2 regions of the Enterococcus casseliflavus genome follow, and region 1 is predicted to be linked to the other one. Evidence: predicted binding sites of a transcription regulator. Region 1 holds the regulator's gene; the other holds the start of a gene.

Region 1 (12,725 bases):
TGTTTCTCTCGTTGTTTTTCTTTTTTGCATAAACTTTGCTATAATATCCTAGTTAGGAGTGATTTGGTGAAACGTGCAAATTTTCATTGGGTGCGTCCGCAAGAAAGCGAAACGACCCCAGTATTTAAAGAGCTGATCCAAGAAAGAAAGATCCCTGAGCGGATCGGCGCGTTGCTATGGCAGCGAAATATTCGAACAGCAGAGGCGCTCGATGCTTTTTTATCAACGGACCTGCAATATCTTCATGATCCGTTTTTATTTCATGATATGGCTAAAGCCGTGGAACGAATCCATGAAGCGATTTTAAATGGCGAACGAATCTTGATTTATGGTGATTACGATGCGGATGGGATTACGAGCACTACCGTGTTAAAGGAAACGTTGGAATTGCTAGGGGCGGAAGCTGAGTATTATTTGCCTAATCGTTTTACAGATGGATATGGTCCCAATCTAACTGTCTATCAAGATAAAATTGCAGCAGGGACGCAATTGATCATCACCGTCGACAATGGGGTGTCTGGTCATGAGGCGATTGCTTATGCTCAAGGACAAGGAGTTGACGTGATCGTCACAGATCACCATGAACTACCTGCAGAACTACCGGAGGCGTTTGCTATTGTCCATCCCCGTCACCCTCAAGGAAACTATCCTTTTGGTGATTTGGCTGGAGTCGGCGTTGCATTTAAAGTGGCTTGCGCTTTGTTAGAAGAAGTGCCAGTGGAATTGCTTGATCTTGTTGCGATTGGGACGATCGCTGATATGGTTTCTTTAACCGATGAGAATCGGCTATTAGTCAGCAACGGGTTGAAAATGATTCAGCAATCGGATCGCATCGGACTGAATGAGTTGCTGTCAGTCAGCGGTTTAAAAAAACAAACAGTCAACGAAACAGATATTGGCTTCGCCGTTGGACCACGGTTAAATGCGATCGGTCGTTTGGAGGACCCCAATCCGGCTGTTCGCTTGTTGACTACCTTCGATGAAGAAGAGGCAGTAAGCTTAGCCAAAACCTTAGATACAATCAATCAGCAGCGAAAAACCTTTGTTGAAGAAATCATGAAAGAAGCACAAGAAAAAATCGATCCTGCGAACCATGTTCATTTGGTGGTGGGAGATCATTGGCACGAAGGCGTTTTAGGGATCGTGGCAGGGCGAATCATGCAAAGTACAGGACAACCAGTGATCGTTTTGACCAAAAAAGAAAATGGCTTAGCCAAAGGGTCGGGAAGAAGCATTGCAGCGTTGAATCTGTTTGAAATGCTGTCGACGATGAAAGACATGTTTACTAGCTTTGGCGGCCATCATGCAGCAGTTGGATTAAGTATCCCCATCGATCATTTAGATATGCTGCAAGCCCAAATGAATCGTTACGTTGAAGAAAATGGCATTGACCTCAGTCAGGGCATCCCCTTAGCGATCGATGAGGAGCTACCGTTAACAGAAGTTTCGATCAGTTTTATTGAATCATTAAAAGTCTTAGCGCCTTTTGGAACGGACAACCCCTTACCGAAATTTTTATTTTCTAATCTGATGACTCAAAATGCTCGCCAGATTGGTTCAGAAAATCAGCATTTGAAGTTAGTGATGAGCGATGAGTCTAACACGCAGCTGGATGTCATTGGGTTTGGTTTTGGAAAAGATTTAGTAGCGTTTGAAAACGACCGCTTATCGATCGTTGGTCAGCTTTCCATCAATGAATGGAATGGCAACAAAAAACCGCAGCTCATGTTGGATGATTTTGCAGTGGAAGGGATTCAGCTATTTGATTATCGTTCGAAAAGAAGCCGCCAAGGTGTCTCTCTGGACAGTCAAACATTAGGCGTTCTTTTCAAGCAGAAACTTCCTCGGGAATTGCAAGGCTTTTGTGGGCAAACCACCATATTTGACTCAGTTACAGCCTTGGAAGATACTTTTCGTGCTGGTCAGTTCCAAGAGATTGCATTTTTAGATTGTCCTGCTGACCTTGCAGTGATCAAAGAGATCGTTCAAGCACTCCAGGCGTCAAGAGTTGCTTTTGTTTTCTACTCGACAGAAGATGCTTATTTAGATGGGGTAGGGACAAGAGAGCAATACAGTCGTCTCTTTCAACTGATCAAACAGCAGCCTCGTTTGGACATTCGTTACAAACTAAAGATGGTCGCTGACTATCTAAAAATTCCACAAAAATTACTTATTTTCATGATTCAGGTGTTTTCTGAGCTGGAATTTGTTACAATACAAGATGGTGTTTTGAATAAAACTGCTGATCCTGTTTCCCGTCCATTGACGGAGAGTCATTTGTATCAGCAACGACAAAAACTGATCAAAACAGAAGAATTTTTATTAATGAGTGATTTATCAACCCTTCGTCAGTGGTTGACAGTCTAGGAGGAAAGAAAATGGATTTAAAAGAGTATATTGCTAGTATTCCGGATTATCCCCAAGAGGGAATTATTTTTCGGGACATCTCGCCATTGATGGCAGATGGAGAAGCGTATCGGTATGCGACACAACAAATCGTTGAGTATGCACAAGAAAAAGGCATCGATATGGTGGTAGGACCTGAAGCCCGCGGCTTTATCGTTGGTTGTCCAGTTGCCTATCAATTAGGTGTCGGCTTTGCCCCAGTACGTAAAAAAGGCAAATTGCCACGGGAAACGATTGAAGCAGAATATGAAAAAGAGTACGGTGTGGATGTCTTGACGCTGCACGCCGATGCCATCAAACCAGGTCAACGTGTCTTGATCTGTGATGATCTACTAGCAACTGGCGGAACGATCAAAGCGACGATCGAACTCGTAGAAAAACTAGGTGGTATCGTTGTTGGCTGTGCCTTCTTGATCGAACTGATGGATCTACATGGAAGAGACAAGATCCAAGGTGTCGAAATCAAGACGTTAATGGAATACTAAAAAAGCAGAAACAAAAAAGGACTCGCTGGAGTCCTTTCAGACTGTAGACAAACCTTATACAAACATGAGGTTTGTCTTTTTTCTATGTAATATTCTATGGATAATCGATAGATTAGGCAGTTTTCCTTTAGGAAAACGTCTCTTTTGCGCTCTGATCCTTTTTATTTTTGCCAGCTTTTTCATATTAAGACACGCAAAAGTAAGCCCAATTTTCATGTGCATTTTTTCAATTCCTATTTGATTGGTATAACGTAACCCATGAAATTCTTTTGCTGTTCCAAAAATTCGTTCAATGGTTTCTTTTCTCTTTTTATAAAGTTCTTTGAACCAACTTTGATGGCGTATCTCTTCACAGGTCTCTATAGCTTCAGCCCAAATGTGTCTAGTGATTACTTTGGTATGATTTTTTGAGTTGGTACACTTAGACAAGAAAGGACAATTTTTACAATCCTTTGGATTGCTTTTGTATTCGATATATCCTTTGCGATTGGTAGTGGCATAAGAGAGTATTTTATTATTGGGACAGATATAACAATTATAGTAATCGTCATAAACATATTCATGTTTCTTGAAATAGCCTTTTTTAGTCATAGGACGTTTGTATGGGAAAATTGGGGTCAATTTATGTTCGAGTAGTAAATGTGCAATTGCTGGTGTCTTATACCCAGCATCCATAATTAATTTTTCTAGGGGAAAAGCTCCTTTGAGCTTGTTAAATAAAGAAACAAACGTACGACTGTCATGAAAGTTCCCTGGGTGTGTAGTATAACCTAATATCCATCCATGTTTATCACACGCCACTTGTGAGCTATAGGCAAAAACTTCTTTGTGTTCACCTTTATGAAACCAACCACTTTCAGGATCAGTCGTACTTCTTTTTTTCAAGGAAGTTTTACTTTCTGCGTTTGTTTCTTTTAAGGGCTTTTTTAAATGTTTTTCTCGATTCTTGGTGATTTCTTTTGTCAGCTTATCTGTATAAAAAACAGCTTGTTCCATTACTTCGACAGATTCTTTTTTGTTACGATTCGCATGTGCTTTAATATGCGTACTATCAATAAATACTTCGGAAGTATCTACGATACCTTCAGCGATACATTGTTCTAGAATTTCATAAAAAATTTTTTCAAAGAGATCTGTTCCTTTGAACCGTCGCGTATAGTTTTTACCAAATGTTGAAAAATGAGGAACAGGATCTTCTAAACTCAAACCTAAAAACCAGCGATAAGCGATATTCACTTCTATTTCTTTTATTGTTTGTCTCATACTTTTAATACCAAATAGATATTGAATCATTGGTAATTTAATTAGAAGAATAGGATCCAAGCTAGGACGTCCTTGGATTTCATCGTATTTCTCTTTAACCAATTCATAAATAAAGGAGAAATCAATACATTGATCTATTTGCCGAAATAAATGGTCCTGTGGGACCAAGTCTTCAAGAGAAAAGAAACCGATTTGTGCGCGTTTACTCATATCTTGTTTTGAGAGCATCTGGATACACCTCCAATTGATACTCTTATTTTAACGGATAAAAAAAGACAAAGCACTAAAAACTAGTACTTTGTCTACAGTCTGAAAGGACTCGCTGGAGTCCTTTTTTGTTTCTGCTGCCTTATGGGCGTATGTAGGGGAAGGATCATGGTTCATAACGATAAAAATCATGATCGTGATAATAATGGCGGTTACGTTTGCGCTCTGCTTGGCGGAATTTCTTTTCATCCCAAAGCATGAACCAAAGCATCATTAGAGGGCAAAAAATCAGAACAGCACTTAAAACGCCAAAATAGCCAATAACAATTCCCATCAATAATACCCACAACATAAAACCAAATCGACGAACTGCTTTCATCTCATTCACTCCTTAAATAATACGAACTTATGTTTGTATACCTATTATACGAATGTTTGTTCGCTTTGTAAAGAGGAAAGAAAAAAAATCTTCGTAAAAACGAAGATTTCCTAGTCAGCTCGTTGAGCATCAAAGCAGATGGCGATACAATCCAACAACCAATCCTAAAATCGTTACGTCAGGCAAAATGATTGGTTCTAAATAATCATTTTCTGGTTGTAAGCGAATGTAATTCTTTTCTTTATAGAATCGTTTGCACGTAGCTTCGTCTTCATCTGTCATAGCAATCACGATATCGCCATTTTGAGCACTTTGTTGTTTACGAACGATTACTTGATCACCGTCGAGAATGCCAGCATTGATCATACTTTCTCCTCGGATCGTCAACATAAATAAACTTCCGGTACTATTTGCTAAATCTGGCGGAATCGGAAAGAAATCGGATGCATCTTCCACGGCTAAAATCGGTTCTCCAGCAGTTACGACACCAAGCATCGGAATGGATGCTGGTTGAACATCGATTTTTTCAAGACCGGAAGCAGTTAATTCAATGGCTCTGGGTTTTGTAGGATCTCGTAAGATCAGCCCTTTTTTTTCAAGTCGGGACAAATGGCCATGAACAGTTGAGGTAGAAGATAACTGAACGGCTTCGCCAATTTCGCGAACAGTCGGCGGATAGCCTTTTTCAGTGACACGTGTATGAATGAACTTAAGAATTTCGATTTGTCGATTTTCTGTTCGTTTTGCCAAAACTGACACCTTCTTTCATTTGATAACCTTAGTGTACCATAGCTATATCGATTGTTCAAACAAATGTTCGCTTTTTGTGCTATTGTTTTTGCTCGCTAGTTTGTAGTAAAATCAAGAGGGAAAAGGAGGAACAACTATGCTATCTCAAGAAAAATTAGCTCGAATCAATGAACTTGCCAACAAGAAAAAAACAGAAGGATTGACTGAGGCTGAGACCCACGAACAAAAAGTTCTGCGTGAAGAGTATTTAACCGCCTTTCGTGGAGGGATGCGACACCATATCGAAGGAATGAAAATCGTTGACCCTGAAGGTGCTGATGTGACACCAGAGAAGTTAAAAGAGATTCAAAAGAAAAAAGGTCTCCACGGCAGATAATTGTGAATTCCTTTTCATTGCTATTGAAATAAGCTTCTGAATCACGTATAATGAAAGATGTAATAAAGGTAAAAAAAACCTAAATTAGGAGGAACTACCATTGTTTGATAAAATCGATCAATTAGGAGTGAACACCCTTCGTACATTAAGTATCGAAGCCGTACAAAAAGCCAATTCAGGACATCCAGGATTACCGATGGGGGCAGCACCCATGGCCTATGCCTTGTGGACGAAACACTTGAAAGTCAATCCAACGACTTCTCGCAACTGGGTGGATCGTGACCGTTTTGTTTTGTCTGCTGGACACGGTTCGGCGTTATTGTACAGCTTGTTGCACGTGTCTGGTTACGATGTGACCATTGAGGATCTAAAAAGCTTCCGTCAATGGGATAGCCGCACGCCAGGACATCCAGAAGTCGATCACACAGACGGCGTGGAAGCAACCACTGGACCTTTAGGACAAGGGATCGCCATGGCAGTCGGTATGGCAATGGCCGAAGCCCACTTGGCTGCAACCTACAATCGCGACAAGTATCAAGTCATTGATCACTATACCTACGCTTTATGTGGCGATGGGGACTTGATGGAAGGTGTTTCGCAAGAAGCTGCATCCATGGCTGGTCACATGAAATTAGACAAACTGATCGTCTTGTACGATTCAAATGACATCTCCCTAGATGGCCCAACTTCAAAAGCCTTTACAGAAAATGTCGGTGCGCGTTTTGAAGCGTATGGCTGGCAACACATTCTCGTTGAAGACGGCAATGATTTAGAAGCGATCTCGAAAGCGATCGACGAAGCAAAAGCTGAAAGCGACAAACCAACCTTGATCGAAATCAAGACTGTAATCGGCTACGGTGCGCCAAATCAAGGCACCTCTGCCGTTCATGGTGCGCCGATCGGTGCCGAAGGCATTTCTGCAGCCAAAGCGATTTATGGCTGGGAATACCCAGAATTTACCGTACCTGAAGAAGTTGCCGCGCGCTTCAAAGAAACCATGATCGATGAAGGGCAAAAAGCTGAAGCAGCTTGGAACGAAACCTTCCGTGCCTATGAAGCAGACTACCCAGAACTTGCGGCGCAATTCAAACAAGCCTTTGCGGGTGAATTGCCAGCAGATTGGGATGCAGCATTACCAAGCTACGAAGTTGGCAGCTCACAAGCTAGTCGAGTATCCAGCAAAGAGATGATCCAAGCCTTATCCAAAGCCGTCCCTAGTCTCTGGGGTGGATCGGCTGACCTTTCTGGATCCAACAACACGATGGTGGCAGCAGAAAAAGACTTTGAACCTGGCCAATACGAAGGCCGCAACATTTGGTTTGGTGTCCGAGAATTTGCGATGGCAGCAGCCATGAACGGCATTCAATTGCATGGCGGTACGCGAATCTATGGCGGAACCTTCTTCGTCTTCGTTGATTACTTGCGTCCAGCGGTGCGCTTGTCTGCGATCCAGCATGCACCTGTGATCTATGTCTTGACGCATGACTCCGTGGCGGTTGGAGAAGATGGACCGACGCATGAGCCAATCGAGCAATTAGCCAGCGTCCGTTGCATGCCAAATGTCCAAGTGATTCGTCCAGCAGACGGCAATGAAACCCGTGCTGCTTGGAAACTGGCCATGACAACAACCGATAAGCCAACGGTCTTAGTCTTAAGCCGACAAAATCTACCAGTGATCGAAGGCACGCAAACCGGTGCGGATGAAAATGTCGCAAAAGGTGGCTATGTGATTTCAAAACAAGCCGGTGAAACACCAGCGGGTATTTTGATCGCCACAGGTTCTGAAGTGAATCTTGCGGTCCAAGCACAAGCTAAATTGGCAGAAGAAGGCATCGATGTATCGGTAGTCTCCTTACCAAGCTTTGATCTGTTTGAAGCACAAAGCACAGAATACAAAGAAAGCGTCTTGCCAAAAGCAGTGAAAAAACGGGTAGCAATCGAAGCGGCTTCCCCATTTGGTTGGGAACGTTACACCGGTTGCCATGGAAAAGTGATCGCGATCGATCATTTCGGTGCATCCGCACCTGGTGACAAAGTCTTAGCGGAATTCGGCTTCAGTGTTGAGAATGTCGTGAATACTTTCAAATCAATCGATTAATTGATCGACAATCAATCAAAAATAGCACGTTCGAGAATCTTTTCGATTTTCGAGCGTGTTTTTTTGTCTGGATCCTTGCCACTTTAAACGTGTTAGAGTGACTTATTTAAAGTAATAGTGGCTAAGATTTCCAAAAAATGGTTGTACCGCAAGACACAAGCTTTTTTGAATAGCAAGAGGGAAGTAAGGCAATACCATTCCGATAGTTTTTTTAAAAACTTCTAGGTAGTTAGTAAACCGAGAAGGATATCCATGAAGTTTTTTAAAAGTCTTTTTTCGTGTGTGAAATCAACATTGTTTGCACTGTTAGACGTTTTTCCGTATAATAGCTGTATTGATTTATTTGAAAAAACGTACAGTTACTGGAGGAAAAAAATGGGAAGTTATCAAACAAGAAGTGAAAGACATCATCAACCAAAGAAGACGATAAAAAGACCTACTAAAAAGGCGGTGGTCTCTTTGATGGGGGCAGGAATGATGTTAGCGCCAATGACGGTCACTTTCGTTCCTCAACAGGTACAAGCTGCTGAGAATCAATACGCGACGCAGGACATCTCAGGTTTTATTGAGCAAATTGGCTGGTCAGCACAAGATGTTGCTGCCAACAATGACCTCTATGCTTCTGTGATGATTGCTCAAGCGATTTTGGAAAGCGGCTATGGTTCTTCCGCGTTATCCAATGCACCCTATTACAATTTGTTTGGGGTCAAAGGCAGTTACAACGGACAAAGTGTCTATATGCCTACACAAGAGTATTTGAATGGTCAGTGGGTAGAGATGAATGAACCGTTTCGTCAATATAACTCTTACTGGGAATCGTTTCAGGATCATGCGAATGTCTTGCGCAGCACGAGTTTCGCGACAGGAACTGCTCATTACAGTGGTGTTTGGAAAAGCCAAACAACCTCATTTTATGATGCAACGAATTACTTGACGGGGCGCTATGCTACCGATCCAGGGTATGCACAAAAACTGAACTGGTTAATTGAAACGTATCAGCTCACACGCTTTGATACTGGGACAACGCAAAGTACCGCATGGACAAGTACAACGAGCACGACTAGCACGAGTACTACGCAAACTACAACGACGACCCAGGTAAACAGCGGATCTACAGCGCAGAGCTATCACGTTGCTTCAGGCGATACACTTTGGGATATCGCCAATAAATTTGGCACAACGGTCGACGCTCTAATGGCAACAAATGGGTTATCTAGTGAGGTCATTGTTGTTGGCCAAGAATTAATCGTTTAATTATCTGATACCGCCTTAAGAATGATTGCTCTAAATGGCATCATTCTTAAGGTTTTTTTGTAATGGAAAAACAAAATCAAGAAAGTGAATACAAACAAATATAAAAAAATAAGAAAAAACTTGAAATTGCTTACTTTTTATTCGCAACTCGGGGTTATTTTAGGTAGAATGGAAGAATAAGAACGGGAGGGATTTTCAATGACAAAAATCTATCAATCGGTCAATGAGTTAGTTGGGCATACGCCAATCGTCAAATTAAATCACATCGTAGAAGAAGGTTCTGCGGATGTGTATCTGAAATTAGAGTTCTTCAATCCTGGGGGAAGTGTCAAGGACAGAATTGCTTTAGCCATGATTGAAAAAGCAGAAAAAAATGGCTTGTTAAAAGCTGGTGATACCATCATCGAACCAACATCTGGGAATACTGGGATCGGCTTAGCCATGATCGGTACGGCAAAAGGCTATCGTGTCGTGCTGGTTATGCCAGAAACCATGAGTATTGAAAGACGTAAAATTGTTCAAGCTTATGGCGCAGAGTTGATTTTGACCCCTGGGTCTGAAGGAATCACTGGTTCTATCAATAAAGCAAAAGAATTAGCAGAACAAGACGGCTATTATATGCCATTACAATTTGAAAACCCAGCCAATCCAGAAGTCCATGAAAAAACGACAGGGAAAGAAATTGAGGATGCGTTTGAATCTAAAGGGTTAGACGCTTTTGTTGCTGGGATCGGCACAGGTGGCACGATCACTGGTGCGGGGAAGGAATTGAAGCGCGTCTATCCTAATTTGAAGATCGTGGGCGTTGAGCCTGCAGAATCAGCTATTTTAGGAGGTGGCAAACCTGGTCCCCATAAGATCCAAGGGATCGGCACGGGATTTGTTCCTAAAGTACTAGACACTGAGATTTATGATCAGGTGATTGCCATCGCTAGTGAGGATGCCATGGAAACTGCGCGTCAAGTTGGGATGAAAGAAGGAATCTTAGTAGGGATTTCTTCTGGTGCAGCGATCAAAGCGGCATTAGAGGTTGCTAAGGACTTAGGAAAAGGCAAAAAAGTCTTAGCGATCGTACCAGATAATGGTGAACGCTATTTGTCTACGGCACTGTATCAGTTTGAAGACTAGCAAAGAGGGAGAAAGCAGGCATTCGTTTGTCTGCTTTTCTTTCTCGAAAAACTGAGGGAAGACGGGCTGGAAAAATGCGCTATTCCTTTGAAAAAAACAAGGAAAGCTGTTTGAATTTTTAGGTTTTACATAGTATGATAGGTAAGATAAGAGAAATGGAGGAACTCCTGTGAGTACGATCTACGATGAAGCGATCAAACGATTAAAACATGAAAATATTCGTATTACACCGCAGCGAGTAGCGATATTAGAATTTTTAGCCAGTCACGATGCCCATCCAACCGCTGAAGAGATTTATCGGGCGATTGAAGTTCATTTTCCTGGTATAAGTGTCGCAACGGTATACAATAACTTACGTTTGTTCACAGAAATTGGCTTTGTAAAAGAAATGAATTATGGAGATGCCTCCAGTCGTTTTGATTTTACAACAGAGCCTCATTATCATGCTATCTGCCAAAAGTGTGGAAAGATCGCTGATTTTTACTATCCAGGATTGGAAGATGTCGAAATGGCGGCTTCGAAATTAACTGGGTATCAAATAAATAACCATCGACTAGAAGTTTATGGTCTATGTCCCGAATGCCAAGTGAAAGAGGAGGAAACAAAATGAAGATAATTTCTACAGATCAAGCACCACAAGCAATCGGTCCTTATGTTCAAGCAAAAATCGCAAACGGCTTTTTGTTTGCTTCTGGTCAAGTGCCATTAGATCCTGTTACGGGGGAAGTTGTCGGTACGACGATTGAAGTACAGACACAGCAAGTATTGAAAAATATCAACGCGATTCTTGAAGCGGCGGAACTTACGCCAGATGATATCGTTAAGACGACATGTTTTTTAAAAAATATGAATGATTTCGTTCCTTTCAATAATACGTATAGCACATTGTTCAATGAAGCGTTACCTGCACGTTCTGCTGTCGAAGTTGCTCGCTTACCAAAAGATGTTTTGGTTGAAGTTGAGATCATCGCAGCAGTCAAAGAAAAAGCGTAACCAACAAAGAATCGTGGGACGTCCGCATTTGCGTCGTCCCCTTTTTATTGATTCGATCCTGATAGGAAGAATCTTAATGTTTCAAGTGAGCCAAGGAGAAGAGGATGTAGTATGGTTTCGTTAAAGGAATATTTGGCAAAAGGACAAACGACGATTTCAAATTTGCTTTTAGAGAATTACCATCATCTTGGTTTGACGAATGATGAATTTTTGTTATGGCTGCAACTGTATCGCAGCCATGAGCAAGGCAATGATTTTCCAGATTTACGTGAGATCGCCTCGGTGATGGGCAGCGACCAAAAAGAGATCTATCATTGGTTGAATCAATTGCTGAAAAAAGATGTGCTGCGAATGGGTTCAAAAAAAGACGACGCAGGAAAAATGATTGATTATTATGATTTCACTGGCATTTATGAGCGACTCGAGTTTCTTTTGCAGCAGCAATCCAAAAAGGAAGTCGCTAAAACAAATGAAGAGAAGATACGCGAGTTGTATCGCTTATTTGAAGGAGAATTTGGTCGCCCCTTATCGGCGATCGAATACCAACGGATCGGGCAGTGGTTGGATGAGGACCACTATGATCCCGAGCTGGTCCAGTTTGCTTTGCGAGAAGCGGTCTTGAATCAAGCGTATAGTTTAAACTATATCGATCGTATTTTGCTTTCGTGGGAACGCAAGAATATTACCTCAAAAGCGCAAGTAGAAGAAGAGCAAAAAAGAAGAAAAAAACAGTTTCTTCAAAATGAAACTACGACACAAGAAGATGGCCCAATGCCCAAAATCCCTATGCATAATTGGTTAGAAGGAGAGTAAGATACAAGGAGTTTAATTCGTCCAATGATCAGTAAAGAAAAAACAATGACTGCGATAGAAATAATGTATGAGATGTTTCCTGAAGCACATGGAGAACTAGTGTCAAAAAATGCCTTTGAATTGCTGATTGCTGTCATTCTAAGCGCACAGGCAACGGATGTGTCAGTCAATAAAGTGACACCGGCACTTTTTGAAGCATATCCAACGCCGCAGGCTCTCAGCGAGGCGCCGTTAGAAGACATTATTGAAAAAATCAAATCGATTGGTCTCTATCGAAACAAAGCGAAAAATATCAAAGCTTGTGCCTCTGAATTGTTGCTGCGTTTTGGAGGCGAAGTGCCTCAAACCAGAGAAGACTTAATTTCTTTGCCAGGTGTCGGCAGAAAAACAGCGAACGTCGTTCTTGGCGATGCATTTGGCATTCCAGCAATCGCTGTCGATACGCATGTCGAACGGGTATCAAAAAGGCTGCGCATCTGTAAACTAGACGCCAACGTATTAGAAGTCGAACAAACATTGATGAAAAAGATTCCAGATACGTTGTGGGTCAAAACGCATCACACGTTAATTTTC
Region 2 (12,725 bases), 270 kb from region 1:
AAATCGATTGGGCATCGACGACTGGATACGGATTATCAGTCACAAATTCATCCATCAAGGACAACTCGGTACATCCGAGCACTACGCTTTCACAGCCGATACGTTCGGTGACTTCTTCCAGTATCTCAAAGTAAAGTTCTTGATCCAAATGATCATTTTCTTTGATTCGATCATAGATCAATGTATTGACCTTTTTTTGGATCGTCGGCTCTGGAAGATAGACGTCAAGTCCGAACTTCCGCAATTCTTTTTCATAGATGCCAGCTTTGACACTGCCTTCTGTCCCAAGAAAGGCCACTTTTCCAGTGACGCCTTTTTCAAAAACGACTTTCGCCGCCTCACGAGGCATATGCAAAATCTCGATCTCAGTGGCAGCTTGCAGCTCATCAAAAAAATAATGGGCAGTATTACAAGTCAACACAATAAAATTTGGCTTTAACAAATTTTGTTTTTCGATGTCGTCCATTAAATATGGAACAGGGTTTTCTAACGTGTTGTCTAAAATATATGCCGTCCGATCTGGGACTGTCGCATGATTGAATAAAACATAGTTCAAGTAATCTTGGTCTTTATGGGTCTGTGTCCGTCGGTTTAAAATGCGGACAAAACTTTCCGTCGCTAACGTTCCCATGCCGCCTAAAATACTAAAAAAATTCTCCATCTTCTAGCCTTCTTTCGTATGGAAATACGTTTTGAATCGTTTGTTGTACAGATGGAACATTCTCTTTAATAGAATCCAACGCTTTAGAGATAAGTCTTTTTTGTAAAAGACAGTCGTTCCCCAGCGATTTTCTGCTAATAATTTTTTTGCGCGTTCTTTCGCAGGATTTTCTTTTGCATAAGTCAAGAAAATGTTTTTTGGTACCCCTAGCCATAATTTCGCTTCAGGCGCGTCAGCTTTGCCATAAACCGTTTCTGTGTAAGGTTTTTCGAAAACTAAATCCTCTGTGATGAACTTCGCCAGATTCAATCCGCTTAAGGTAATAAAGAAACTGCTTCTTCCTTGACGCAAGTTGATTTCAAATAATTTATATTGACCGTCTCGCGCATCATATTTCAAATCAAAATTGGCAAATCCAACATATTCGATCTCTTTTAAAAACTTACGGATCATTTGATAGATTTGATCATTTTCATCTGGAATGATCACGACATAATTCCCAACAGCTCCAGGCGTTGGATCCTCTAATAAAGGATGACCTAAGCCCATCACGCGAACTTCGTGATTCTCATCAACATAGGCATTTAAGACCCGCATGTTGCTGTCATCCCCAGGAATAAAATCTTGGACGATCATTTCATATTGATAGCCCGCTTGATAAATGCGAGAAACAATTTCTTCAAATTCTGTTCGATTGTCAATAATGAAGGCTTTTTTGCGTCCTTCAAAATCAACTGACAGCCACGCGACACTATTTGCTGGTTTCAAAGCCACAGGAAAATCAAAAGGCAGCTCTCCTTTGAATGTTCCTTCCGTCAACAGTTCAGGTGTTAAAATGAAGGTCTTAGGATAAGGCAAGCCATATTCCTCGCAAACTTCGTAAAAACTGACTTTATTGATCAACCGTTTTAATAAGGAATAGTCATTGGCAATAAAGGTATAATAAGGCTTCAATTCTTCTTTATGCTTCGCTAACAGTTCTGCATAGCCATCGCCGCAGGGAATCAATAAATATTTCATGGCAGGATCGTTGTAAGTATTTTTACCTAACTTGATCAACGTCTCAGTGAATCCTGGATCATGGTCAAAACCTTCCACTTGATTGATTGTAACAATTTTACTAAAGCGGGTTGGCGCAAGTTCCGCACCAGCATAAGCAACTGATTGAATGCCATATGCTTCGTGGAATGCTCTGGCCATACCATAAACATTCATATCGCTTCCTAATAATATGGGAAGAAAATTTTCCTGACTCATCAAAAATCACTCTCTCTTTTGAATACGAAAAACGACCTCTCTCGTTTCGTTTAATTACAATAGAATTATAATACCACAAAGAAAAAAGCAATCAAAGTATCTATCTTTGATTGCTTTCTCCCACTTTGAACGGATAGAACTTATAGGCAGTTTATTCAATGCGAATATACGTATACCTATTGCTATTCTATCAAATAAAATTTTGATTTCAAGCCCTTATCATGAAATTTGCAGATATTTCACGCTTCCTTAAACTTTAGCGAAACCTATTGACAGACAAGTAAAAAAGTGAGTGCTCTTTTCCTTGCTTAAAGGACTTTTTTCAAATAATGACCGGTGTAGCTTTCAGAAACCGCAGCAATCTCTTCTGGTGTACCAGTTGCAATGATCGTTCCACCGCCTTCGCCACCTTCTGGACCTAGATCAATCACATGGTCCGCTGATTTGATGACATCCAAGTTGTGTTCGATCACTAAAACGGTATTGCCAGCGTCGACAAATCGTTCCAAAACTTTCAACAAACGGGCAATATCATCCGTATGCAGACCAGTCGTCGGTTCATCTAAGATATAAAAACTCTTGCCATTGGAATTTTTGTGCAGTTCACTGGCAAGCTTCATCCGTTGCGCTTCCCCACCAGACAAAGTAGTCGCTGGTTGTCCCATCGTGACATAACCTAGACCGACATCGACGATCGTTTGCAATTTTCGATGGATTTTAGGAATATGTTGGAAAAATTCCACTGCATCTTCCACGGTCATATCTAAGATTTCCGAAATATTTTTTCCTTTGTAATGAACTTCTAACGTTTCTGAGTTATAACGTTTGCCATGACAAACCTCACAAGGTACGTAGACATCAGGTAAGAAGTGCATCTCGATCTTGATGATTCCGTCCCCTTTACATGCTTCACAACGTCCACCTTTTACATTAAAACTAAAGCGGCCTTTTTTGTAACCACGGACTTTCGCCTCATTGGTTTTAGCAAATAAATCGCGAATGTCATCAAAGACACTGGTATACGTTGCTGGATTGCTTCGAGGCGTCCGACCGATAGGGCTTTGATCGATATCTATCAATTTCTCAATCGCTTCATAACCAGTAATGGTTTTAAAGCGACCAGGTTTGTTCGAATTCCGATTGATTTTTTGCGCCAAGGCTTTTTTCAAAATTTCATTGACTAATGTCGATTTACCAGAGCCAGAGACCCCAGTAACGGCGACGAACTTTCCTAATGGAAAATCGACCGAAATGTTTTTCAAGTTATTCTCAGAAGCACCGGTCACACGAATCTTTTCACCATTGCCTTTGCGGCGTTCCGTTGGTGTCGGGATTTGTCGTTTTCCTGATAAGTACTGACCTGTTAAGGAAGACGCATTGGCTGCGACTTCATCAGGAGTGCCTGCAGCGACGATCTCGCCACCTGCGTGTCCTGCACCTGGACCGACATCGATCAAGTAGTCCGCTGCCCGCATCGTGTCTTCGTCATGCTCAACGACGATCAGCGTATTCCCAAGATCGCGCATTTTCCGCAATGAATCTAGCAAGCGATCGTTATCCCGTTGGTGAAGACCGATCGATGGCTCATCAAGAATGTAAAGCACCCCAGACAAATTGGAGCCGATTTGTGTTGCCAAACGAATCCGTTGCGCTTCCCCACCAGAGAGTGTGCCTGATGCACGACTCAAGGTCAAATAGTCCAATCCGACATTTTTCAAGAAGCTTAGACGATCATCGACTTCTTTCACGATCGGACGTGCGATCATTTGCTCTTGTTCCGATAGTTTCAATTCTTCGACAAAGTTCAACGCATTGTTGATTGCCATCTCGCTCATTTCACCAATGTGTTTTCCGTTGACTTGCACGCACAGCGCTTGAGGGTTCAAACGATAGCCATGACAAGTTTTACAAGTCAATTCCGTCATATACAAACGCATTTGATCACGGGTGAAATCAGAGTTGGTTTCATGATAACGGCGTTTGATATTTGATAATATCCCTTCAAAAGCTACCTCAACATCACGCACGCCACCGAAATCATTCTCATAATGGAAATGGAAAATTTCTCCATTCGAACCATTCAAAATAATGTCTTTGTGTTCTTCTGGCAGTTCTTCAAAGGGTGTATCCATATCGATATTGAACTCTTGGCAGGCTTGTTCCAGCATTTGCGGATAATACTGTGAACTGATTGGGTTCCAAGGTAATAGTGCACCTTCACGCAACGTTTTGCTTTGATCGGGAATCACTAGGTCGACATCGACTTCTAGCTTCACACCAAGACCATCACAGTCTGGACAAGCACCAAAAGGCGCATTGAATGAAAAGAGCCGTGGTTCTAATTCACCAACTGTAAAGCCACAATACGGACAAGAATAATGTTCACTGAAAAGCATCTCTTCTTGACCAATCACATCGACTACCGCATAGCCATCAGCTAAACGTAATGCCGCTTCAAAGGAATCAAACAGACGAGAACGGATGCCTTCCTTTACAACGATTCGGTCAATGATGATGGCAATATCATGCTTTTTATTTTTTTCTAATTCAGGCGCTTCAGAGACATCATAGACTTCGCCATCCACCCGCATCCGAACATAACCTTCTCTTTGGATACGTTCGAAGACTTTTTTGTGCTGCCCTTTCTTTTGATAAACGATAGGTGCCAACAATTGGATCTTGGTGCGTTCTGGTAATGCCAAAACTTCATCCACCATCTGCTCAACCGACTGACTAGTAATCTCGATATGATCATTGGGACAGATTGGGTGACCGATTCTGGCGTAAAGAAGCCGCAGATAATCATTGATTTCAGTAACCGTCCCCACTGTTGATCGCGGGTTCTTACTGGTGGTTTTTTGATCGATAGAAATCGCTGGACTAAGTCCATCAATGCTATCTACGTCGGGTTTATCCATTTGCCCTAAAAACTGACGGGCATATGCCGATAGACTTTCGACATATCGGCGCTGTCCTTCGGCATACAACGTATCAAATGCTAAGGAGCTTTTCCCTGAACCCGAAAGACCAGTTACAACAACGAGCTGGTCTCTGGGAATCGTCACATCGATATTTTTTAAATTATGGGCCCGTGCCCCATGGATCACGATTTTATCATTTGCCATATTGTTTCTCCTTCTAATCAGCAGCTTTTAGCTCAAGAATAGTATCTCTCAAGGTAGCAGCCGTTTCAAAATCCAGTGCTTTCGCAGCATCTTTCATTTCTTTTTCTAATTTCAACAACAAGGTTGCTTTCTCTTCACGACTCAGTTCTTCATAAGAAGTCGTGGTGTATTCGCCAGTTTCTTCCGCCACTTTCGTGATCGCGATCAGATCGCGAATCTCTTTGATGATGGTTTTCGGTACGATTCCATGTTCTTCGTTATAGGCTTCTTGAATACTTCGGCGTCGCGCTGTTTCGTCGATCGCTCGCTGCATCGAATCGGTCATTTTATCGGCGTACATGATTACTTTTCCTTCTGAGTTTCGAGCTGCTCGTCCGATGGTTTGGACTAATGAACGCTCACTGCGCAAGAATCCTTCCTTATCGGCATCAAGGATCGCAACCAGGGAAACTTCTGGGACGTCTAACCCTTCTCGCAGTAAGTTGATTCCGACCAGTACATCAAATTCACCGAGACGCAGGTCGCGAATGATCTCTGTTCGTTCCAATGTTTTGATGTCACTGTGCAAGTATTTGACTTTGATCCCTAATTCTTTAAAGTAATCCGTCAAATCTTCAGACATTTTTTTCGTCAAGGTCGTGACAAAGACCCGTTCATTTCGCTCGACTCGCTCATTGATTTCTCCTACGAGGTCGTCAATTTGACCCATGATCGGTCGTACTTCGATCACCGGATCTAACAGACCAGTCGGACGAATGATTTGTTGAACGACGGTATCGGTTTGATCGTATTCATAGGGGCCAGGTGTTGCTGACACATAGACGATTTGATTGACATGCTTCTCAAATTCTTCCAAGCGTAACGGACGGTTGTCCAGTGCAGAAGGCAAACGGAAGCCATAATCCACTAACATTTGTTTTCTAGCACGGTCACCATTATACATCCCACGAACTTGGGGCATCGTTACGTGTGATTCGTCGATTACTAATAGAAAATCATCTGGGAAGAAATCCAATAACGTATAAGGCGGTTCGCCTTCTTTTCGTCCATCCATATGGCGAGAGTAGTTTTCGATTCCTGAGGTATACCCCATTTCTCGCATCATTTCAATATCATAGTTGGTTCGCTGCTCTAAACGCTGTGCTTCCAGCAGCTTATTTTCTGCTCGCAAAACTTTCAGTCGTTCATCGAGTTCACTTTGGATCGAAGCGATCGCATGTTCCATATGGTCTTCATTGGTCACAAAGTGCGTTGCCGGAAAGATCGACACATGTTCGGTGTCACTCATGATCTCGCCCGTCAAGGCATCGACTTCACGAATCCGATCGATTTCATCGCCAAAAAACTCAATGCGTAACGCTCGCTCATCACGAGAAGCTGGGAAAATCTCCACAACATCGCCGCGCACGCGAAAACGTCCCCGTTGAAAATCGATGTCGTTTCGTTCAAATTGGATCTCGATCAATTCTTTTAATAGTTGATCCCGAGACTTTTCCATCCCTACTCGTAAAGAAACAACCTGTCTGGCATACTCGATCGGCGAACCTAAACCGAAAATACAGGAGACAGAAGCTACAACGATCACATCGTTTCTCTCTAATAAAGAACTTGTCGCCGAGTGACGCAGCTTATCGATTTCATCGTTGACACTGGAGTCTTTTTCGATGTATGTATCACTGGAAGGAACATACGCTTCTGGTTGATAGTAATCATAGTAACTGACAAAATACTCGACTGCATTATTTGGAAAGAAGTCCTTAAACTCGCCATATAATTGTCCAGCCAATGTTTTATTATGGGCAATGATCAATGTCGGTTTATTGACTTCCTTGATTAGATTAGAAATCGTATAAGTCTTACCGGTCCCAGTGGCTCCCAACAAAATCTGTGCTTTTTTTCCACCGACCACCCCGTCAACCAATTGATGGATCGCTTCTGGTTGATCCCCAGCTGGTTGATATTTTGATACTAAGTCAAATTCATGGGAAGTTGTTCTTTCGATCATCTTCATTCCCCCTCGATTATTCTAAACGACAACAAAAAAAGAAAAACTCGCTGCCGCTTTTCCATAAATAAGTATATCATAGCGAACATACTTTCGCCATCATTTGCTATGAAAGTTTCATGCGATTAAGCATAACTTAACATGTTTGATTTTCTAACATCTGATGTGAGGTTTAAGCAATTTTGTCATATTTTTAAAGAGAAAGACTTGTGTGTTGAAGAAAAAATCCATATAATCTATAAATACGTTATATCTAAAGGGGGAATTTTCTTGAAAAGAAAACACATGTCCTTCGCTTTAATCGCGCTGATTATCAGCATTTTTACGCTATCAGTAAAGTCAGCAAGTGCGGAGGAAACTACGTATAAGATAGGAACAGATTTAACATTTGCTCCTTTCGAATTCCAAAATGAAAATAATGAATACGTTGGGATCGATATAGATTTATTAAACGCGATCGCTGAAGATCAAGGTTTTGCAGTTGATTTACGTCCTTTAGGCTTTGACGCTTCCATTCAAGGCGTGCAATCAAATCAGTTAGATGGCATGATTGCTGGAATGAGCATCACTGATGAACGCAAAGAAACGTTTGATTTCTCAGATCCTTATTTTGATAGTGGGATTCAAATGGCGGTAGCTGCTGACAATGACAGCATTACTAGCTACGAAGATCTTGAGGGCGAAACGGTCGGTGCAAAGGTTGGTACCGAAAGTGCCCGCTTTTTAGAAGAAAACAAAGATCAGTATGGCTACGACATCAAACTTTATGATGACGCTACTGGGTTGTATGGCGCTGTACGCAATGGTACTGTGGCAGCCGCTTTTGATGATTATCCAGTGCTTGGCTATGCCATTAACAACGGCGAACCCATGAAACTTGTCGGCGAACCTGAAAAAGGTGCTTCTTACGGATTCGCTGTCAGAAAAGACCAAAATCAAGAACTACTTGAAAAATTCAATGCTGGTTTAGCCAACATGAAAGCTTCTGGCAAATACGACGAAATCGTCAATACTTACATCACAACGTCTGATTCAGATGCAGACACCAGTGAAATGGTGAAAGTCGAACCAAAGAAAGATGTTTACCGAATTGCCAGTGACTCCGCCTTCGCTCCATTTGAATTCCAAAATGAAGACAATGAGTATGTAGGGATCGATGTTGATTTAATGAATCGGGCGGCAGAATTGCAAGGGTTCAACATTGAATTCAATTTCATCGGTTTTTCAGGAGCTTTGCAAGCCTTGGATGGTAACCAAGCAGATGGGATGATCGCTGGGATGACGATCACTGATGAGCGTCGCCAATCCTACGACTTCTCAGACTCTTACTTTGAAAGCGGCATTCAGATCGCTGTAAAAGAAGGCAATGATTCCATCAATTCCTATGAAGATCTAGATGGAAAAACCGTTGGTGCGAAAGTGGGAACAGAAAGTGCAGACTTCTTGATCGCCAACGAAGAAAAATATGGCTATTCGATCAAATATTATGATGCAGCCGATCAATTATATGCAGCTGTTAACGGCGGACAAATCGATGCCATGATGGATGATTATCCAGTGATCGGTTATGCCATCAGCCAAGGTCAAAAACTAGTGACACCGATTGAAAAAGAATCTGGCGGTCAGTACGGTTTTGCGGTGAAAAAAGGCCAAAATCCTGAACTGATCCAAATGTTCAATGAAGCATTGAAAGAAATGAAACGGACTGGCGAGTACGATCAAATCATCAATAAATACATTGAAGATGGCTCTGCCACAGAAAAACGAGTGGATGAATCAACGATCACTGGTTTGATCAGCAACAACTATAACGTCTTATTAAAAGGTTTATGGAATACCCTTTTACTAGCATTGATTTCTTTTGCCTTAGCATTAGTGATCGGCATCATTTTTGGACTATTTAGTGTTGCTCCAATCAAAGCATTGCGGGTTTTTGCAGGGATCTATGTTGATATCATTCGTGGTATTCCTATGATGGTATTGGCTTTCTTCATCTTCTTCGGCCTTTCCGATGCCATTGGTATCACGATTCCCGACTTTGCAGCCGGGGTCATTACATTGACTTTAAATGCCAGTGCCTATATCGCTGAGATCGTCCGTGGCGGGATCAATGCGGTGCCAAAAGGTCAGATGGAAGCCTCTCGAAGTTTGGGGATGACCTACACTCGGACAATGCAGAAAATCATTTTACCGCAAGCGATCAAAATCATGATTCCATCTTTCGTTAACCAATTCGTTATCTCATTGAAAGATACAACGATCATCTCGGTTATCGGAGTCGTAGAATTATTGCAAACTGGGAAAATCATCGTTGCACGGACTACGCAAAGTACCTATGTTTACTTGATCATCGCGATTATTTACTTAGTCGTGATCACAGCTTTAACGAAACTTGCAAAAGTTTTAGAAAAGAAGGTGAAATAGCATGAAAGAAAAAATCTTAGTTGAAAATCTTGTGAAAAAATACGGCGACAATACCGTATTGAACAATATCAATGTTTCAATCGCTGAAGGAGAAGTCGTTTGTGTGATCGGTCCTTCAGGATCTGGTAAATCGACGTTCTTACGCTGTTTGAACCGCTTAGAAGAACCAACCAGCGGCGATATTATCGTTGACGGCGCACATCTGATGGATAAAAACACCAATATCAATGCTGTTCGTCAACATATCGGCATGGTGTTTCAGCATTTCAATCTCTTCCCTCACTTGTCGGTTTTAGAAAATATCATTTTAGCCCCGATGGATCTAAAAAATGCTTCTCGGCAAGAAGCGGAAAAGAACGCAATTCGTTTATTAGAAACGGTCGGTTTGGCAGATAAAAAAGACATGTACCCTGACAATCTGTCTGGAGGACAAAAACAACGGGTGGCGATCGCTAGAGCTTTAGCAATGAATCCCGATGTTATGTTGTTCGATGAACCAACCTCCGCACTCGATCCAGAAATGGTTGGCGATGTACTGAATGTTATGAAGGATTTGGCAAAACAAGGAATGACCATGGTGATCGTAACTCACGAGATGGGGTTTGCCAAAGAAGTAGCAAACCGTGTGATGTTTATTGACGGCGGGAACTTCTTGGAAGACGGTACACCTGAGCAAATCTTTACCAATCCTAAGCATGAGCGTACCAAAGACTTCTTAGACAAAGTATTGAATATTTAAAAAACCTCTGCAACAGTTTGACTAATGAACTGTTGCAGAGGTTTTCTTTATGGCTTGTTCCGTTTCGTTTCATCTGCGATCCGCTTTTGATTTTCCCCCAGAAACACTTTTGTATCGATGGGGTTTGCTTTGTTCGCCCCGCCGATGCCAGTATCAACCATTTTCCCCCAGCCCTTCAATGGCTCTTTCCCTGCTGCACGAAGCTTGGCATTTTTTAACCGTAATGCCTGCTTTTTTGTTTCTTTTTTCGCTTGATGTTTTGCTTGCCATTGCTTTAAGATGCTCATATTCTTTCCTCCTCTCCGTTTTATGAAAAAAATCATTCCTTACATAAATTCTTAGCAAAAGGTATGCTGGTTCCTGTTGATCTGGTAAGAGTAAACAGGATTCACCTTTAAAATAGCAAATTTTTATTGAGTAGTTAAATCTATTATAACATTTACTTTTCAACATCGTAAGCTGCAGATACCAGTTTTACTAAAACCACGAAAGGATATTGGAAATCAAGTAGCCAGATCGGAAGCAACATGTTACACTTATTAAACAACACTCCCTCCAAATCTAAATAGGTATACAAACATTTTTCTTTTTTTATTTTATAGCAACTGACGGGATTTTTCTAATAAAAAACCAACATTAAAATAACAAAGAAAATTAACGAAATCATTTTGGAGGAACCTATCTTATGAAAACCATCTTTTTATTTCCCTTATTAATGTTACTCTCCCTCTTTCTCACTGGCTGTACCTTAATTGACGAAATCATGGATGACACCCCCAAGAGCAGTTTTTCACCAGAAGCAACGTCGTCTTCTCAATCTTTGTCAGCTGATTCAGAAACCATAGCTTCTTCTTCCAGAACTGAGAACCACACATCAGAACCCGCATCTGAAACAGCTCGTTCTTCTGATGACTTTGCACAAGCTCAGAGCAGTACCGAAACAGCTGCCCCTCAATTTTCGTATTGTGAACAATTGCAGATCGGGCTGCCGCGACGGTGGAATCGAACAGTCAACAAAGACTTACTCCACCAATTGCAAGAAGGAATGTCCTGCGATCAAGTTCTTGAGATCATGGGTGGACTGCCTTCTTGGCGACTAGCGGTTGTAGGTGTGGAATCTAATGCATGGATCAATTCCGATGGTGAGGCAATCATTGTCACTCTTATTAACCGAACCGTTTCTGATGTGGCCTGGCATGATCAGTTTTCTGAATCAGAAATTGAGTAATCCATTAAGCGATTTCTCGTAACTAAGATTGGCAAAATGCGTCATGAAATTCAAACACCTCTATTATCATGAGTCGCCTAAAAAACTTAGGAGTTGAAGGATAAAATGAAACTGAATCGTCCTATGAAAAAAATCCGGGAGCATCGCAGAAGAAGTCTTTTTCTTTGTTTGGGCATTAGTTGTTTTTTACTCGGAGCTGTCCTCTTCTACAGCGAAAATCAGCCAGCAGCTGCCTACGAGCAGTTTTTAGAGATCGATTACTTAACTGCTTTACTGGAAGAAAGACCTTCCCCTGAATCCATCAGCGATCTCGGCCTCGCTCTCATCAAACGTAGTGATCGGGTAAATCAAGAGCGCAGTGCCATTAACCGAAAGCGGCGCCGCGAAAATGTGATCGTCACGGAAGAGACTAGAAAAGTTTTTTCTCCCGATCAAGGAGCAATGGTTGATGAAGTAAGAAAAGTAACCACTCGTTTGCCTGATTCAGCCATTGATTTGTTATCAACGATGGCTGACAGCAGCGCTCTCGAGACAAAAAGAGTTCCTTTAGGTTCAAGGGACAAACTGTCCAAAATCAGCTTTGATTTTGACTCCGATAACGCGGGAAATGAACATTTATCTAGAATCACATTGGTTGATGTCCCAGAATTTTTCGGTATTGATTTCTCACAATTCGGGAAAGAGGATGATATTGAGGAGATCAAAGAGACATTGATCGAAAAGTATGGTTTAGATGCTCACATCAGAGACGTTAGCGCCATTCGGAGACTTTTCTTTTTTCATGAAGGATTTGAGTTTTACATTAGTCAAACCTATAATCCAAACGGAGTCGGCATCACTGTCCAAGCAGTAGAACCATAAACAAAAACTATCGAACCCCCATCTCTTTGCGGGTTTAACAAAAAAGGCGTCTGCGAATCCAAACGCAGGCACCTTTTTTCTACTTCTATTTTTATTTAGGCAAAAACGGTCGACCAATTGTCACGTTCATCAAGAAATTCTTGCGCTAATTTTTGCGCACCCTCTAAGGTATGGTTCGCCGCCCAACCGCATTGCACTTCATTGCTGGCAGGTACTTCAGTTGCTTGCAAAACGTCCTTCATGGTTTTTTCTAGGACGGTCAAAATCTCTTCATAATCGTCATGATTCAAGACAGTCAAATAAAAGCCGGTTTGGCAGCCCATTGGTGACCAGTCCACGATATAGTCCGCATGATTACGAATCAATTCTGCCGTCAAATGTTCTAGCGAGTGCAGACTTGCCATATCCATATGCGCTTGGTTCGG

Evidence for each region. The regulator LexA, encoded in region 1, represses DNA repair genes until DNA is damaged. The targets are predictions, from matches to a motif close to CNAACANNTGTTNG.
Region 2: the regulator LexA is predicted to act here: its motif matches at 7,131-7,144, upstream of uvrB (excinuclease ABC subunit UvrB).

What each region holds. Positions count from the first base shown of each region.
Region 1 covers NZ_CP119393.1:1,725,820-1,738,544, forward strand. Annotated here, with positions in the region: gene recJ (single-stranded-DNA-specific exonuclease RecJ) at 67-2,367, shown strand; gene P0G38_RS08370 (adenine phosphoribosyltransferase) at 2,379-2,891, shown strand; gene P0G38_RS08375 (IS1182 family transposase) at 2,946-4,382, opposite strand; gene P0G38_RS08380 (hypothetical protein) at 4,528-4,740, opposite strand; gene lexA (transcriptional repressor LexA) at 4,870-5,490, opposite strand; gene P0G38_RS08390 (DUF896 family protein) at 5,627-5,866, shown strand; gene tkt (transketolase) at 5,967-7,964, shown strand; gene P0G38_RS08400 (glucosaminidase domain-containing protein) at 8,340-9,218, shown strand; gene cysK (cysteine synthase A) at 9,417-10,346, shown strand; gene P0G38_RS08410 (Fur family transcriptional regulator) at 10,516-10,956, shown strand; gene P0G38_RS08415 (RidA family protein) at 10,953-11,339, shown strand; gene P0G38_RS08420 (DnaD domain protein) at 11,451-12,152, shown strand; gene nth (endonuclease III) at 12,177-12,725, shown strand, end outside.
Region 2 covers NZ_CP119393.1:1,999,478-2,012,202, forward strand. Annotated here, with positions in the region: gene P0G38_RS09765 (amino acid racemase) at 1-661, opposite strand, end outside; gene P0G38_RS09770 (carboxylate--amine ligase) at 665-1,918, opposite strand; gene uvrA (excinuclease ABC subunit UvrA) at 2,227-5,043, opposite strand; gene uvrB (excinuclease ABC subunit UvrB) at 5,057-7,048, opposite strand; gene P0G38_RS09785 (amino acid ABC transporter substrate-binding protein/permease) at 7,319-9,472, shown strand; gene P0G38_RS09790 (amino acid ABC transporter ATP-binding protein) at 9,474-10,211, shown strand; gene P0G38_RS09795 (hypothetical protein) at 10,259-10,498, opposite strand; gene P0G38_RS09800 (hypothetical protein) at 10,897-11,439, shown strand; gene P0G38_RS09805 (Tat pathway signal sequence domain protein) at 11,545-12,300, shown strand; gene P0G38_RS09810 (S-ribosylhomocysteine lyase) at 12,396-12,725, opposite strand, start outside.